DNA from 4 places in the Methylobacterium sp. XJLW genome. Region 1 is predicted to be linked to each of the others. Evidence: predicted binding sites of a transcription regulator. Region 1 holds the regulator's gene; each other region holds the start of a gene.

The links. The regulator LexA, encoded in region 1, represses DNA repair genes until DNA is damaged. The targets are predictions, from matches to a motif close to TGTTCNNNNTGTGTTCNG.
Region 2: A3862_RS07320 (ATP-dependent helicase) is a predicted target of LexA. The motif match lies at 1,656-1,673, and genes of this name have one in related genera.
Region 3: A3862_RS12830 (DUF3072 domain-containing protein) is a predicted target of LexA. The motif match lies at 2,542-2,559, and genes of this name have one in related genera.
Region 4: recA (recombinase RecA) is a predicted target of LexA. The motif match lies at 1,667-1,684, and genes of this name have one in related genera.

Annotation. Positions count from the first base shown of each region.
Region 1 is NZ_CP016429.1:4,608,169-4,612,376, forward strand. Features, by position in the region: gene A3862_RS21325 (vWA domain-containing protein) at 1-177, opposite strand, end outside; partial or broken gene A3862_RS21330 (ComEC/Rec2 family competence protein) at 430-1,863, shown strand; gene lexA (transcriptional repressor LexA) at 1,857-2,594, opposite strand; gene A3862_RS21340 (hypothetical protein) at 2,845-3,291, shown strand; gene A3862_RS21345 (hypothetical protein) at 3,310-3,525, opposite strand; gene A3862_RS21350 (NRAMP family divalent metal transporter) at 3,606-4,208, shown strand, end outside.
Region 2 is NZ_CP016429.1:1,587,399-1,591,606, reverse strand. Features, by position in the region: gene A3862_RS07320 (ATP-dependent helicase) at 1-1,645, opposite strand, end outside; gene A3862_RS07315 (AsmA-like C-terminal region-containing protein) at 2,113-4,208, shown strand, end outside.
Region 3 is NZ_CP016429.1:2,759,968-2,764,175, forward strand. Features, by position in the region: gene A3862_RS12815 (lytic transglycosylase domain-containing protein) at 1-806, opposite strand, end outside; gene A3862_RS12820 (Cof-type HAD-IIB family hydrolase) at 995-1,816, opposite strand; gene A3862_RS12825 (gluconokinase) at 1,821-2,393, opposite strand; gene A3862_RS12830 (DUF3072 domain-containing protein) at 2,568-2,852, shown strand; gene A3862_RS12835 (hypothetical protein) at 3,039-3,287, shown strand; partial or broken gene A3862_RS12840 (polysaccharide biosynthesis/export family protein) at 3,549-4,208, shown strand, end outside.
Region 4 is NZ_CP016429.1:4,311,899-4,316,106, forward strand. Features, by position in the region: gene cckA (cell cycle histidine kinase CckA) at 1-1,450, shown strand, start outside; gene recA (recombinase RecA) at 1,776-2,837, shown strand; gene rpsQ (30S ribosomal protein S17) at 3,311-3,574, opposite strand; gene rpmC (50S ribosomal protein L29) at 3,597-3,812, opposite strand; gene rplP (50S ribosomal protein L16) at 3,825-4,208, opposite strand, start outside.

The DNA of each region.
Region 1 (4,208 bases):
CGCCAGTGTGTCGGCGGCCAGCTCATCCTTGAACGCCACGAGACCGTTGTTAAGCTCAGCGATGGGCCGGCCGCGCATCGAATGAGACGTGTCCAGCAGGAGTAGGCATGGGCAACGCGGCTCGGGGTTGTCGGCGAACTCCTCCGCACCGAATGGGACTTGGTCGAACTCGGACATGCCAATCCTCCGCCGCAACAGAGCAAGCGGCATAATCCTAGGTGGTACGCAATCCTCGCGGCCATGCAAGGGGTGACTTGACTGGCGACGGCCGCGGCGGAACTCCGACACCCACTTAGCTCTGCCGTCCAAGGCGTAACGTCCACGCTGGCAGGAGCACTGCCGGACAACCTGAAGGCCGGTTGGCTGAAGCGGTGGCGCCCAGCGGATGTCGACGGAGCGGTCGCTTACCCGCCGGCCAACCTTCCCAACAGGGTGTCGATCTCGGGCCTCCACATGGTGCTGGCCGCCGGCGTGGTGTTCTGGCTGGTGCGGGCGCTCCTCGCGCTGGTCCCCCATTGCGCGCTCCTCTGGCCGATCAAGAAGATCGCGGCCGGCTTCGCCATGGTCGGCGTCACCGCCTACTGCGCCTTTTCGGGCTGGGACATCGCCGCCGAACGCTCGCTGATCATGACCCTGATCATGCTGGGCGCGATCCTGGTGGACCGGCCCGCCCTGTCGATGCGCAACCTCGCCCTCGCGGCGCTGATCGCCCTGGCCCGGGAGCCGGAGGGCCTGCTCGGCCCGAGCTTCCAGATGTCCTTCGGCGCCGTGGCCGGGCTGATCGCCTGCGCACGGCTGATCGACGGGCGGCTGTTCGTGCGCCCCGGGGCGGGCCGGCTCGGTCGGCTCGTCGGCAGCGGCCTCTCGGCGGTCACCGGGACCCTGGCCACGACCCTGGTGGCGCAGGTCGCGACCGCGCCCTTCGCCACCTACCATTTCCAGACGATCCAGCCCTTCGGCCTCGTCGGCAACGCCCTGACCCTGCCGCTCGTCTCCCTCGTGGTGATGCCCTCCGCGGTGATCGGGATCCTCGCCTATCCCTTCGCCCTCGACCGCCCGATCTGGTGGCTGATGGGTCAGGCGGTGGGGGGCATGCTCGCCGTCTCCCATTGGATCGCCGGGTTCGAGCGGGCCATCGTGGTCGTACCGGCCTTCGGCACCGCGGCGCTGTTCCTGCTGACCGCGGGCCTGCTGCTCGCGACGTTACCGGCCTCCCGCCTGCGCTGGCTCGCCGTGCCGCCGATCCTGCTCGGACTCGTCGTCGCGGCCCGACCCGACCGCTACGACCTCTATGTCGATCGGCAGGGTGCGGGGGCCGCGGTGCGGGGGCCGGACGGACGGCTCGCGGCCCTCGGCAGCCCGTCCGGCTTCGTCCTCGAACAATGGCTGAAGGCGGACGGCGACGGACGGGGAGCCGGGGCACTGATCGTCCGATCGGGCAGCGGCCGCTGTGATCGGCTCGGATGCACCGCGCGCCTGCCGGACGGACGGGCGGTCGCCCTGGTCCGGGACCGGCGGGCCTTCCCGGAGGATTGCGCCCGCGCCGCGGTGCTGATCACGGGCCTCGTGGCCCCACCGACCTGCACCGGCCCCCTGGTGATCGACCGGCGCGTCCTGGCCGCCCAGGGCGCCGTCGCCCTCAGGTCCGATGGCGAGAGCTTCGTCGCCCATCACGCCCGGGCCGATGGCCGCGCCGTGCCCTGGCGACCACGCTCGGGACACGGGCCGGGACCGCCACAATTGGTCACCGCGCCCTCCGCGGAGGCCCGCGCCTCTGACGACGGGGCGACAACGCCTCCGGAAACCGATGCGTCGGGCGGGGACTTCGCCCCCGGCGACGCGCCGGCCGAGCCGCTTCAGTAGCGGCGGACGAGGCTGACGAGGCGGCCCTGGATCCGGACCCGGTCGGGCCCGAGGACGCGCGTCTCGTAGGCCGGGTTGGCGGCCTCCAGGGCGATCGAGGAGCCGCGGCGGCGCAGACGCTTGAGCGTCGCCTCCTCGTCGTCGATCAGCGCCACGATGATGTCGCCGGTATTGGCCGTGTCCTGCTTGCGGATCACCACGAGGTCGCCGTCGAGGATGCCGGCCTCGACCATCGAGTCGCCGCGCACCTCCAGGGCGTAGTGCTCGCCGCCGGCCACGAAATCCGGCGACAGGGTGATGGCATGGCTTTGGTTCTGGATCGCCGAGACCGGCGTACCGGCGGCGATCCGGCCCATCACCGGGATCGAAATGGCACGACCGGCGTCATCGATCATCCGCGTGCTGGCCGGGGCCGGCGGCTGCTTGGACTTGCCGCCCTCGACCACGCTCGGGGTGAAACGGCGCGGCTCGGCCGGGGCCGAAGATGGGGCCGAAGATGGGACCGTCTGGCTCAGGCTCTCGGGAATGCGGATCACCTCGATGGCGCGCGCCCGATTCGGCAGGCGCCGGAGGAAGCCGCGCTCCTCCAGGGCCGTGATCAGCCGGTGGATGCCGGATTTCGACTTGAGGTCGAGGGCGTCCTTCATCTCGTCGAAGGACGGCGGGACGCCGCATTCCTGCATCCGGCTCTGGATGAAACGCAGGAGGTCCAGCTGCTTGCGCGTGAGCATCGAAGGGGGACTCGCGGCTTGGCAGACCGCCCCGTGACGGTCTCTGAAACAAATCACGAACAGGTTAAACGTTCCGCAAGTGTTCCGCAAGGGCGGCACCGCTACGCTTGGCGCGTCGCTCCGCGCTCGCGGGAGCAAGGTCGAGAAACGCATTGACGGCGCAAGCGGAGCCGTTTCAATGCACCGCGGCGCCCCGCCGGGAAGGCGGCGGATCCGGGCCGCGGGCTGGGACCCTCTTGGGATGACGAGGATGCGACGACCCGCAGCTCTGCTGCCCCTCGGCCTCGCCGCCCTCGGCCTCGCCGGCTGCACCACCGGGTTCTCCTACATCTCGCGGAACTACGTGGCGCTCACCCCCCAGGTGGTGACGATCGGCTGCAAGGAGCCCTACGAGGTCTACGACAACCGGCAGATGCGCCGGATGCTGATCGTCTCGAACGCCCTGCGCGAATATACCGGCTGCAACCTGAGCGAGGCCCGGATCGATCCGGAGCCGAACGCCACCCGGGTGAAGCGCTTCCGCACCGCCGCCCGGGCCTATCTCGACGAGACCGTGCGCGAGGATTGCCGGATCACCGGCGAGACCGTGTTCGATCCGCTGAAGACCGAGTTCGCCTACGCCTGCGACACGCCGATCGAGAAGCGCGGCACCGTGGTCCCCCGCCTGCCGGGCCGCAATCCCGGTCTCGCCCGCTGACCGACCGGCGGCGCGCCGTCAGGCGCCCGGCTTCGGGAAGGTCCGTTCCGCCGCGTCGCCGGCGGCGGCGAGCAGGGCGCGGGCGAAGGCCCGGGCTTCCGCCCGGTCGAGAACGATCGCGGCGGTGACCGGCGCGCCGCCGAGGTCGGCCAGGGCGAGTTCCAGGCGCACCCCGTCGGGCACGGCGGTCGCCTGCAGGCTCCAGCCGGAGCCCCGATCCGTGCTCTCCGCCATCACATGTCCCTCCCGCCTGCCCCGGGAAAACGCCGCAGGCGCCCGCCGGAACCGGCCGTGCGCGGGACTGTTCCCGAGCCGTGCCCAGCGCTTCCCTGCCTCGCCTGTCCGCTTACCTCAAGGCCGCAGGCCCCGGACTCGTGGTGATGCTGGCCGATACGGATGTCGGAAGCCTCATCACGGCGGCCCAGAGCGGGGCGCGCTGGGGCTATTCGCTCCTGCTCCTCCAGATCCTGCTGGTGCCAATCCTGTACGTCGTCCAGGAGCTGACGGTGCGACTCGGGACCGCCACCGGACGCGGCCACGGCGCGCTGATCCGGGAGCGCTACGGGCCGGCCTGGGCCTGGATCTCGTACGGCGGCCTCGTGGTCGCCGGCATCGGCGCCATCGTCACGGAATTCTCCGGCATCGCCGGCATCGGGGACCTGTTCGGGGTGCCGCGGCTCGTGAGCCTCGGCCTGCCGGCCTGCCTGCTCCTGGGGCTCGTCTTCACCGGGAGCTACCGGCGCGTCGAGGTCGTGGCGATCGTGGTCGGCCTGTTCGAGCTGGTCTTCGTCGGGCTCGCCGTCGCGGCGCGGCCGAACCTGCCCGAGATCGTCGCCTCCTTCGGGCACATGCCGCTGGGCGACGGCCAGTTCCGGGTGCTGATCGCGGCCAATATCGGCGCGGTGATCATGCCGTGG
Region 2 (4,208 bases), 3.0 Mb from region 1:
CCTCCATGGAGCGGACGAATTCCTTCAGGTTCTCCAGCCGGCCGGCGGCGTCGGCCGAGCGGTCCTTCTGCCACATCTCGGTGTAGCCGGATTCCTCGAGGATCGTCTGCGCGACCTCGCTGTGCGGCTGCGCCTCCACCAGTCGCGCCCACCGTGCGAAGCTCTCGGTGAGCGCCCGCAGGGTCGAGCGGACGCGGGGCTTCAGCTCGTCGGTCTCGCACAGGCGCTCGGCGGCGATCCGCAGGGGCAGCCGGTTGGCACGGCCGTAGGTGTGGAGCTGCTGCAGGGTGGCGTCGCCCAGGCCGCGCTTGGGCGTGTTCACGATCCGCTCGAAGGCGAGGTCGTCGCTGACATTCACGGTGGCGCGCAGATACGCCAGGGCGTCGCGGATCTCGGCGCGCTCGTAGAAGCGCGGGCCGCCGATGACCCGATAGGGCAGGCCGAGCTGGACGAACCGATCCTCGATCTCGCGCATCTGCGCGGAAATCCGCACCAGCACGGCGATCTCCGACAGGGGATGCTGCTTCACCTGGAGGGATTCGATCGATTCGGCGAGCATCCGCGCCTCCTCCTCGGAATCCCAGGCGCCCGTGACGGTGACGCGCTCGCCCGGCTCGTCGTCGGTGCGCAGGGTCTTGCCGAGGCGGCTCTCGTTCTTGGCGATCAGCCCCGAGGCGGCGGCGAGGATATGGCCGGTGGAGCGGTAGTTGCGCTCCAGCCGCACCACCACCGCGCCGGGGAAATCGTGCTCGAAGCGCAGGATGTTGTCGACCTCGGCGCCGCGCCAGCCGTAGATCGACTGGTCGTCGTCGCCCACGCAGGCGATGTTCTTGCGCTGTTGCGCCAGCAGGCGCAGCCACAGGTACTGCGCGACGTTGGTGTCTTGGTACTCGTCCACCAGGATGTAGCGGAACCGGTCCTGGTAATTGGCCAGGACGTCGGGGTTCTCCCGCCAGAGCTTAAGGCAGAGCAGCAGGAGATCGCCGAAATCGACGGCGTTTAGCGTCGCGAGCCGGGCCTGGTAGGCGGTGTAGAGCGCGCCGCCCTTTCCGAAGGCGAACGAGGCAGCCTCGCCCGGGGGCACCTGCTCGGGGCCGAGGCCGCGGTTCTTCCAGCCGTCGATGGCGTGGGACAGGGCCCGGGCCGGCCAGCGCTTCTCGTCGACGTTCTGGTCGGCGATCACCTGCTTCATCAGCCGGAGCTGGTCGTCGGTGCCCAGGATGGTGAAGTCGGATTTGAGCCCAACCAGCTCGGCGTGGCGGCGCAGGATCTTGGTGCCGATGGCGTGGAAGGTGCCGAGCCAGGGCATGCCCTCGCCGGCGGGGCCGATCAGCGTGCCGATCCGGTGCTTCATCTCCCGGGCGGCCTTGTTGGTGAAGGTCACCGCCAGGATGTCGAAGGGGCGCGCCCGCCCGGTGGCGATCAGGTGGGCGATGCGGGTGGTCAGCACCCGGGTCTTGCCGGTGCCGGCGCCGGCCAGCACGAGGATCGGGCCCTCCGTGGTCTCGACGGCGCGGCGCTGCTCGGGATTAAGCCCCTCGAGATAGCCGGCGGCGTCGCGGCGGAGGGCGCCCATGGCGCGGGCGGTGATGGACGTGGCGGGCGCGCCGTCCCCGGCGGGCTGCGCTTGCGGGCGGTTCTGCATCCCGCATCCCTGGACCAAATCGCGAACGGCGTCGAGGCCGTTCGCGCCGCGCCGGGACGATCCGCGCCCTTCGGGGCCCGCGGCCGGCTGCGGGGCGCCGCCGTCTCCCCGGTGGCCGCGGATCGGCACCTGTGTGATCGAGGGCCGACAGCGGCGGCGGAGCGCGACAAGCCCCCTCTCCCGCGCGGGAGAGGGTTGGGGTGAGGGATCAGGTCTTTCCGGAGAGGTCGCATCCCTATCCCTCTCCCGCACGGGAGAGGGGATCCGCGCCCGGTCCGGAGCTCCTGGCCCGGGGTGCCGCGGGCCGCCGCGCGCGCGCCGAGAGCCGCTCCGGACCGTGGCATCGCCGCTGGCGCTCCCGGGGGCTTATCGTGCTATGGCCGTGACAACTGACTCGCGGGGGCACGCGGGGCACGGCGGCACGGTGATGGCGCGGCCTCGCGGAGAGATGGTGCGGAACAGGACCATTGCGTGATCTTCTGACCGCGCTGGCGTGCGCCGTCATCCTGGTTCTCGTGGCGGCGCTCGCCGTTCCGCCCTTCGTCGACTGGCAGGCCCATCGCGCGCTCGTCGACCGGGCGCTCGCCCGGTCCCTCGGCGTCCCGGTCCGGACCGACGGCCGGATCGAGGTCCGGCTGCTGCCCTCGCCGCGGCTGCGCGTAGACCGCCTGCATCTCGGCGCCGATCCGGACCGGCCGAGCCTGGACGCCCGGTTCGTCAAGGCCGAGATCGCCCTCGCGCCGCTCCTGAAGGGCGAGTTCCGCTTCACCGAGACCCGGATCGGCCGGGCCGAGATCAAGCTCCCGGTCGCCGGCCCTGACGCCCTGAAGCTGCCGGCCGATTTCGGTGGCGCCCTGCGCGACCGCGACCTCGCGATCGAGAACCTGCAGATCCAGCAGTTCCTGGTCACCACGCAGGTGCCCGCCACCGGGCGGACCGACCAGCTCTACGTCCAGGACCTGCACCTGCAGGCGCCGGCCCTGGTCGGCCCCTGGCGGGTCGAGGGGACGAGCGGCGGCATCCCGTTCCGGGCGGTGAGCGGCACGCCGGGACCCGACGGGCGCCTCGCCGCCAAGATCTCCGGCGGCGGCGACGCGGCTCCGCGCTTCGAGGCGGATGCACGCTTTGGCCTCGCGCCGAGCGAAGCCGGCGGCTCCCTGGTCGAGGCCGAGGGCTCGGCGCGCCTCGTCGTCGGGCCGCCGACCCAGGCCGCGGGCGCCTACCTGCCCTTCTCGCTGGCCGGCACCTTCAAGGCCCGGGGTACGCAGGTGCGGTTCGAGGGCGTCGACCTCGCCATCGATCCCGGGGGCCGGAGCCTGCGGTTCGGCGGCACCGGCCGGCTCGATCTCCGCCAGTGGCGCGGCGGCCTGACCCTCGAGGCCCGCCGCCTCGACCTCGACGCCTTCCTGACCTCGGCGGAGGGCCAGAACCTGATCGGCCGCGGCCTGCCGCGCTCGGCCGGCAGCCTGCCGGCCATGCTCGATCTCGACCTCACGGTGGGCAGCGCCGTGCTCGGCGGCGAGGATTGGTCGAACCTCGCCCTCACCGGCACCTTGGAACGGGCCGGCGGCCTGCTGCTGCGCCGCCTGTCGGTGACGGGCCCGGCCGACGCCACCGTCGCGGCGAGCGGGCAGGTCGAGACGGCCCCGTTGCGTTTCACCGGCCCGGTGGCGCTCACCGCCCCCGATTCGGAGGCGTTGGGCCGCTATCTGCGCCGCCTCGGCGCCGAGGGGCCCCTCGTCGCGCTCCTCGACGGGCGCACGGTCGAGGCCGCCGCCGACCTGTCGGCCGCCGCCACCGGCCTGTCCCTGCGCAACCTGCGCCTCGGCCTCGGACCGGCGCGGATCACCGGCAACGCCCGCTACACCGCCGCCGAGGGCACCGAGCGCGGCCGCTTCGAGGCCCAGATCCGCGCCAGCGGCCTCGACATCGCCGGCCTGCCGCCCCTTGGGACGACGCTCGGGACCCTGCGCGACACCGACCTCGCCCTGACCCTGGAAGCGAAGGATGTCCGGTTCGGCGCCACGGGCTCCGGCACCGGGACGATCGCGGCGCGGATCCAGTCCGACGGCGCCGGCCTCACGGTCGACAGCCTCGACGTCACCGATCTCGCCGGCGCCAGCGCCCGGCTGTCCGGCCAGATCGGCGCGGACGGGACCGGCCGCGTCTCCGGACGGCTGAAGGCCCCGGCGGCGGCGCCGCTGCTCGGCCTGCTCGAGCGGGTCTGGGTGGGCGAGATCCGCCTGCTGCCCGCCGTCCTGCGGGACGCGCCCCTCGACCTCGCCGTCACCCTCGACCGGGCGGGCGGCGCGGCCGCGGCTTTGCGGACTCAGGCGCGGGGCAGCGCCGGCGGCGGCACCCTCGACCTGACCCTGGCGAGCCGCGGCACGCGGATCGAGGGCGGCACCGCCACGCTCACCGCGCCCCGGGCGGGGGCGTGGTTCGGCCGCACCGACATCGTTGGCCTCCAGCAGCCCGCCGAACTGCACGTGACGGCCGAGCGGCCGGACGGCCAGGCCCTCGCCCTGACGGCGAACGGCACGGTCGCGGGCCTCCGGCTCTC
Region 3 (4,208 bases), 1.8 Mb from region 1:
TGTGGCGAGAGCCGGAGTTCCGCGATCTGCGCCGGCGCGGCCTCCGTCGCCGCCAGGGCGCTCCCGAGACCCGCGGGTCGACGCGGCGGCAGCGGCACCTCCACGGACGGAACCGCCGCCGCCTGCGCGGCGGCCGGAGTCGCCGCAGAATTCGCGGCTGAAGCCGCGGCGGGATCTAGGGACAGGCTGGCGAGCTCGATCGTGGTGCCGGCCAGGGCGGCCGGTCGACGCGGCGGCAGCGGCACCTCGACGGCCTCGGTCGGGACCTCCGCCACTGCGGCCGCGGTGGGCGCGTAGGCCAGGGCTGAGGCCGCCGCGGTGTTCCGGGTCTCGGCGGCACCGCCGCTGAACAGGCTCGCCAGGGCGCTGGCCGAGGCCGCGACGGGCGCCACCACCGCCGCGACTTCCGTGGAAATGCCCTGGCGCTTGGCTGCGTAGTAGTAGCCGCGGTTATAGTATTGATACGCTTGGCCGAGATTGCCCTTGGCGGTCCGATAGGCGCCGGCAAGATAGGCTACGCCGTAGCGAAGGTTGGTTTCGGGATCGTACAGGCCGGCCGCATCGCCGGTGTAGCCGAGGCTGCGGGCAGTCGCGTGCTTGATCTGCATCAGGCCGAGGGCGCTGCCGCCCTTGGCCCGCGGATTGTAGTTGCTCTCGCGCTTGACGACGGCGTGAACGAAGCTTGCCGGCACGCCGTTCGCCTTGGCCTGCTGCTCGATCAACGCGTCGATATTGTCGTGCGCGCTCTGCCCGAAGGCGGCTGCGGGCACGACCGCGAGGACGGCGGCCAGGATGAGGCGATGCATTCCGAGACCCGGTGCTGCTTGTTCTGTGGTCAAGCTAGGTCACGGGGAAATGAGGCCGGAAAGCGGCCCCGGTTCGGCAGCCTGTGGGCGGCCGGGGTGTCGGGAGCGTTTGTGATCCGCGGGCCACAGCGACGCGTCACGCGGCGGCGCGGCGATCCAAAGGGATGCCTGGGGCGGCGGCCGGGCGGTCAGGGAAGGAGGAAGCGCTCGACCGCATGGGCGAAGCCGTCCGCGTCGTTGCTGTCGGTGACCGCGCGCGCAGCCGCCTTCACCGCCGCTTCGGCATTGCCCATCGCCACGGAGAATCCGCTGTGCGCGAACATCGGACGGTCGTTGCCGGCGTCGCCGAAGGTGGCGATCCGCTCCGGCGGGATGGCGAGATGCGCGCTCATCCAGGTGACGAATCGCCCCTTGTCGAGATGGGGTGGCGTCACGTCGAGGTAGTATTTCTGCGAACGGTGGATGGTGGCTTGACCGGCCAGGGCCGAACCGATCCGGGCTTCGCAGGCTGCCAGATGGGCGTGGTCGCGGCTGACGCCGACGATCTTGGCTGCGCTCCCCATGAGTGGGCCGAGATCGGCGACGACGCGGGGCTCCGCGCCGATCGTGCGGCGTTCGAGGTCGGCATAGGGGCCCTCCGGATCGCGCAGCCACCACGCCCCCTCGGCGAAGACCCAGACGTCCAGTCCCTCGGCCAACAGCCGGTCGAGGGCCGACCGGGCCGCCGCCTCGGGGATGGTCCGTTCCTCGATGGTCGAGAGGTCCGGCCGCACGACGCTCGCGCCGTTGAACGCCCCCATCGGCAGGTCGAGCTGGAGTTCGGCGACCAGATTCCGCAGCCCGATCGGCGGCCGGGCCGAGGCGATGCTGAAGCCGATGCCGGCCGCTCTCAGCCGCCGGACGGCCGTGACCGTCGCCTCGGTCAGGCGCTTGTCGCCGGTCACCAGGGTTCCATCGACGTCCGAGATCACCAGGGCGATGCCCGAAGCCTTGCCGGATCCTGCAATCATCCGCTCACTTCCCAACCGTATCCCGGCGCATTTCGGCCGCGAGTTCCGCGACCACCCGGTCGGCAATGGCCTCGGGCGATTCGCGGATGCCGACCGTGATCGGGTGTTCATCGGCCCCCGGAATCTCCAGGGCCGCAAACTGGCTGTCCAAGAGACGCGGCGGCATGAAATGGCCCTGCCGCTCGGCGAGGCGCTGCGCGATCAGGGTCCGGTCGCCGTCCAGATAGACGAGGCGAATCCGCTGGCTCCCGCGGGTGAGAACGTCCCGGTACGCGCGGCGGAGGGCCGAACAGGCCACCACGCCCGACTCGCCAGCGTCGAGGCGCTGCTGGATCCAAGTCGCAATCCGGGCCAGCCAGGGCGCGCGATCCGCATCGTCGAGGGCGAGGCCCGCATGCATCTTCGCCACGTGCTCCGGCGTGTGAAAGCTGTCGCCGTCCACGAAGATCCAGCCAAGCGTCTCGGCGATCAGCGCCGCCACGGTGCTCTTCCCGGAACCCGAGACGCCCATGACAACGAGCACCTGACCGGCGGCGGCCGTTCCGGCATCCGGCGCCGGCTCCGATTGGGACGTCATCCGGACCACCCTGGCTCCGAGGCGCGTCGGGGCGCTGCCCCTCACATCAATAGGAGCGGGTTTCCAGAAGGGAAGATCGCCGGGGATGCAAACGGGCCGCGGCGCCCGCAGGAACCGCGGCGCGGCCGGGCGCGTTCACCCGCAGACGCCGAACATTTAGGGAACATGAATCGCATGACTAGCACAACCGCGAAGGCAACACCGAAGGCCGGCCGGGGTACCGGATCGCATCAGGACGCTACGGAGAACCCCAAGACCGACCCGAAGGACGTGTCGAACCAGATCAAGGATCCGGATCAGTGGACGACTGGCGGCGAGCCGATGACCGGCGCGCAGGCCTCCTATCTGAAGACGCTCTCGGAAGAGGCCAAGGAGCCGGCGGCGTTCGATCCTGACCTCGACAAGGCCGAAGCCTCGAAGCGGATCGACGACCTTCGCCACAAGGCCGGCCACGCCTGAGCCAAGCCGGGCGCGTTTCCCCCGGCGCGCCCGTCGCCGTGTACGTCCGGGCGGCGTATCCCGGCTGGAATGGACAAGGTGGCCTGTTTCGAACACCTCGTTAAGCCGGCGGCAATGGCGAGAGGTTATCCCCCATGCAGCGCGTGAGGCCGCGCGGGCAGCGGGACTGAGAAGGCACGTTCGACCATGGATGAGCCGGGCGGCGGCGAAGCAGGACGGCGTGCGGTACGGGTCCGGACGGCGTTCGGCTTGACGGATCGGATTCGTGCCGAGGCCGTACGGTTCGCCCGCGACGTCCACGGATCCACGGCAATGGAATACGCCCTGCTCGGCGGCATGATCTTCCTCGTCGCCGTCGGCAGCATCCGGTACTACGTGTCCCGCGTCAGCGTCGTCTACGGCGACATCACCGCGGCAGTCACGCAGGGAAATTGAGCCGATCGGTTGCGGGATTGTCTGCCATTGGGCTGGAACGGCCAATGTGCGGCCGCTGATGACGTCCCGATTTGTATCTCGATATTGCGACCGCGGGCGAACGCCCGGCATTCGTCGTCTCGATGCCCCGAAAAAGCTGTGCTTAACGAGGATGACTTCGCAGTCTTGGCCGTGCCGGCCGGAGTGTGGCTCACCCGCTACGGACACCTGGGCCGCCATGGGCTAGGCACGGGCTCGGCAATACCGATGGGCAACATCTGGATGCGCAAACTTCCCCTTGTCCTGCTCGCCGTCACGGCGATGTCGGGCTGCACGTACCTGCCTGCGGCGGGTCCGACGGCGAGCGCGATCCAGGCGGGGGCGGAGGTGGCCACCGCCGACGGCGGCCTGATCGCCCGCTACGAGATCATCGACGTCACGCCCTCGGTGGTCGAGGCCCTGCGCGGCCGGCCGCTGGACAGCCTGCTCGCCTCCTTCGGCGACCACCGCCCTCCTCGGAGCCGGTGATCGGCGTCGGCGACATGGTCTCGGTCTCGATCTGGGAAGCCGGGTCGGGCGGCCTGTTCTCCGGGCCGCTGGTGGCCGACCGCTTCTCGGCGGGCTCCAAGTCCGCCCTCATCCCGAGCAGCCCGTCGGGCGCGACGGCGCCATCTCGGTGCCCTATGCCGGCCGCATCAAGGTCGCCGGCCGCCGCACCCAGGACGTCCAGGCGCTCATCGAGAACGAACTCGCCGGCAAGGCCATCCAGCCGCAGGTGCTGGTCTCGGTCACCCGGCCGATCAGCCAGGCGGTGACCGTCACCGGCGAGGGCGCCGCCGGCGCCCGCCTGCCGCTCTCGGGCCACGGCGACCGCATCCTCGACGTCATCGCCGCCGCCGGCGGCAACCGCGCGCCGGTCAACGAGACCTTCGTGCGGCTCTC
Region 4 (4,208 bases), 300 kb from region 1:
CGATCCGGAACCCATCGAGGTCCAGCTGACCGGGCCCGGCGGCCGCTCGGCCCGGGTCTGGCTCAGCCCCGCCGACGGCGGCGATCCGGGGCAGCAGACCGACGAGGCCGAGCGGGTGATCCTGTACGCCCTCGACACGACGGCGCAGCGGCAACTGGAGCAGCAGGTCGCCCAGGCCCAGAAGATGAACGCGGTCGGCCAGCTCGCGGGCGGCATCGCGCACGACTTCAACAACGTGCTGCAGGCGATCATCGGGTACTCGGACCTGCTGCTGGCGAGCCATCGGCCGACCGACCCGGCCTTCCAGGACATCATGCAGATCAAGCAGAACGCCAACCGGGCGGCGGGCCTCGTCCGCCAGCTCCTGGCGTTCTCCCGGAGGCAGACCCTGCGTCCGGAGGTGATGAATGTCGGAGAGGCGCTCTCCGAACTCACTCTCCTGCTCAAGCGCCTGCTCGGCGAGCGGGTCGCCCTGGAGCTGAAGCACGGCCGCGAGGTCTGGCCCGTGAAGGCCGACGTCAACCAGTTCGAGCAGGTGATCGTCAATCTCGCGGTCAACGCCCGCGACGCCATGCCGGAGGGCGGCAAGCTGATGATCCGGACGGAGAACGTCTTGGATCCGGGGGCGGCCTCCGATGCGGAGGGACGCGGCGGGGCGCCGGCCGGCGACCACGTGCTGATCGAGGTGCGCGACACCGGCCAGGGCATCCCCCCCGAGCTGATGGAGAAGATCTTCGAGCCGTTCTTCACCACCAAGGAGATCGGCAAGGGCACCGGACTCGGCCTGTCGACGGTGTTCGGCATCGTCAAGCAATCGGGCGGCACCATCGACGTGCAGTCGACGATCGGGGAGGGGACCGCCTTCCGCATCTACCTGCCGCGGCATGTGCCCGTGGCCGAACCAGAGGAGGTTCCGGCCCCGGCTGCGGTGCCGGCGCTCCCGCGCGCGGAGCCGCTCGCGCCGGTCTCCGGGTCGCCGCGGCCGGCTGCCGAGCCGGGCGATGCCGGCGCGCCGCGGAGTGCACCGGCTCCGGCCACGGCCGACAAGCCGGCGCCGCGCAAGCCCGCCGCGGATCATACGGGGCAGGGCACCATCCTGCTCGTGGAGGACGAGGATCCCGTCCGGGCGGTCAACAGTCGCGCCCTCTCGGCCCGCGGCTACACGGTCCTGGAGGCGGCCTCCGGCCTCGAGGCCCTGGCGATCGTCCGCGAGGGCACCCAGCCGATCGACCTCGTCGTCTCCGACGTCGTCATGCCCGAGATGGACGGCCCGACCCTGCTGCGGGAGGTGCGCAAGCATCAGCCCGACCTGAAGGTGATCTTCGTCTCCGGCTACGCCGAGGACGCCTTCCGCAAGAACCTGCCGGAGGGGGAGACCTTCAACTTCCTGCCGAAGCCCTTCAGTCTGAAGCAGCTCGTCGAGACCGTGAAGAAGACGATGGCCGATTGAACGGCGTCGATGGCGTCGTCGATGGCAGCGTCCCGGCCCTTCCCTGCGAAATCCGGCATCCGGTGCCGCCCACCGTGTTCAGACCCTGAACGGAGTGCGGCACCGGATCCCGGGCATGCCCCGACTGATCGGCGCGCCGGAGTCCGCGGTTCGCCCTGAACCGCATCGATGGCGCCGGCAGGCTATGCACAACCCACGGTACCGCCCTTGTCGAATAAGAACAAAACAGGTACATGAAGGCGGTGGCGACGCGCGTTGTGAACTGCGTCCAACCCCTTCATAAGGAGCCCGCCAGATGGCCCAGCCCGCATTGAAAGTGGTCGACATGCCCCCCGTGGACAAGGACAAGTCCAAGGCCATTGACGCCGCCCTGGCTCAGATCGAGCGCGCCTTCGGCAAGGGCTCGATCATGCGGCTCGGCAAGAACGACAAGGTTCAGGAGGTCGAGACCGTCTCCACCGGATCGTTGGGCCTCGACATCGCCCTCGGCGTCGGCGGCCTCCCGCGCGGACGGGTGATCGAGATCTACGGCCCCGAATCGTCCGGCAAGACGACGCTGGCGCTCCACACCATCGCGGAGGCCCAGAAGAAGGGCGGCGTCTGCGCCTTCGTGGATGCCGAGCACGCCCTCGATCCGGTCTATGCCCGCAAGCTCGGCGTCAACCTCGACGACCTGCTGATCTCGCAGCCCGATACCGGCGAGCAGGCCCTGGAGATCACCGACACGTTGGTGCGCTCCGGCGCCATCGACGTGCTGGTGGTCGACTCGGTGGCCGCGCTGACCCCGCGCGCCGAGATCGAGGGCGAGATGGGCGAGAGCCAGCCAGGCCTTCAGGCCCGTCTGATGAGCCAGGCCCTGCGCAAGCTGACCGGCTCGATCTCGCGCTCGAACTGCATGGTCATCTTCATCAACCAGATCCGGATGAAGATCGGCGTGATGTACGGCAGCCCCGAGACCACCACGGGCGGCAACGCCCTGAAGTTCTACGCCTCGGTGCGCCTCGACATCCGCCGCATCTCGACCCTGAAGGATCGCGACGAGGCGATCGGCAACCAGGTTCGCGTCAAGGTGGTGAAGAACAAGGTCGCGCCGCCGTTCAAGCAGGTCGAGTTCGACATCATGTTCGGCGAGGGCGTGTCGAAGGTCGGCGAGCTGATCGACCTCGGCGTGAAGGCCGGCATCGTCGAGAAGTCAGGCGCGTGGTTCTCGTATAACAGCCAGCGCCTCGGCCAGGGCCGTGAGAACGCGAAGGGCTTCCTGCGCGACAACCCGAAGATCGCCGCCGAGATCGAGGGCTCCATCCGGCAGAATTCCGGCTTGGTCGCCGAGAAGATCCTGGAGAACGCGACCCCGACCGCCGACGATCTCGACGAGGGCGAAGCCTGATCCGAAGACCGGGCGGTGGACCAAGTCCGGCGCCCGATCCATTAAGACCGAACCCCATGGCGATCGCAGGATCGCCATGGGGTTTTGTTTTGGGCCCAAGGCACCGATCGATAGCGGAATACGAAAGAAGCGGACGTCCGGACTCGGCCGCGGCCTCAGAGACCCTCGACGCAGAGTTGGGGCACCACCAAACAGGCACGCCCCCAACCCGTATGCGACGCCACCGCGGCGAGCGGCGGTCCCGACAGAGACGTCCGCGCTTCACAACGGCGCCTGCACACGCATTCAGATCGCAGGATGACGAAACGACGAAGCCCGGCACGAATCCGGCTCTTACGAGTCGAATTGCGTCCGGGCGTTCGTCGAACCGGTCATGCCGCGACCCAGGAATGGACCCGTCTCGGGGGCCATCCCGCAGCGTCGCGGGCCGGGATCAGGCGGATGCGGAGACCGCAGCCGCCGGGATCCCAGGATCAGGCGGCCTCGCCGGCCTCGGCCTGGGCGGCGTCGCCCTCGACCAGCTTCCAGGTCTTGGTCTTCGAGAAGGGACGGCACTCCTCGATGAACACCGTCTGCCCGACCTTGGCGACATTCGCCTCGTCGTGCGCGTGGTAGTTCTTCGAGCGGCGGACGGTCTTCTTCATCACCGGGTGGGTGAAGCGGCGCTCCACCTTGACCACGATGGTCTTCTCGCCCTTGTCGCTAACGACGGTGCCCTGCAGGATGCGCTTCGGCATGGTGTTCTCCTAGCGGCCCGTATCAGCTCTTGGCCGCCTGCAGCGTCTTCGCGCGCTGCAGCGTCCGGACACGGGCGATGTCGCGACGGACCTCACGGACGCGGGCGACGTTCTCGAGCTGGCCGGTGGCCCCCTGGAAGCGCAGGTTGAACTGCTCCTTCTTGAGGTTGATCAACTCGTCATTCAGCTGATCCGGCGACAGGGCCTTGAGATCAGACACTCTCTGGGTCGACTTCACGATATCCTCCGTTCAGTCGGCGATGCGCTGGACGACCCGCGTGCGGATCGGAAGCTTCGCGGCGCCGAGGCGGAGCGCCTCCTTGGCGATGTTCTCGGCAACGCCGTCGACCTCGAACATGATCCGGCCGGGATGGACCCGGGCCGCCCAATAGTCCGGGGCGCCCTTACCGGAGCCCATGCGGACCTCGGTCGGCTTCGACGAGACCGGCACGTCCGGGAACACCCGGATCCAGACGCGGCCCTGGCGCTTCATCTCGCGGGTGATCGCGCGGCGGGCCGCCTCGATCTGGCGGGCGGTGATGCGCTCGGGCTCCACCGCCTTCAGGCCGAACTGGCCGAAGTTCAGCTCGAAGCCGCCCTTGGCCGCACCGTGGATGCGGCCCTTGAACTGCTT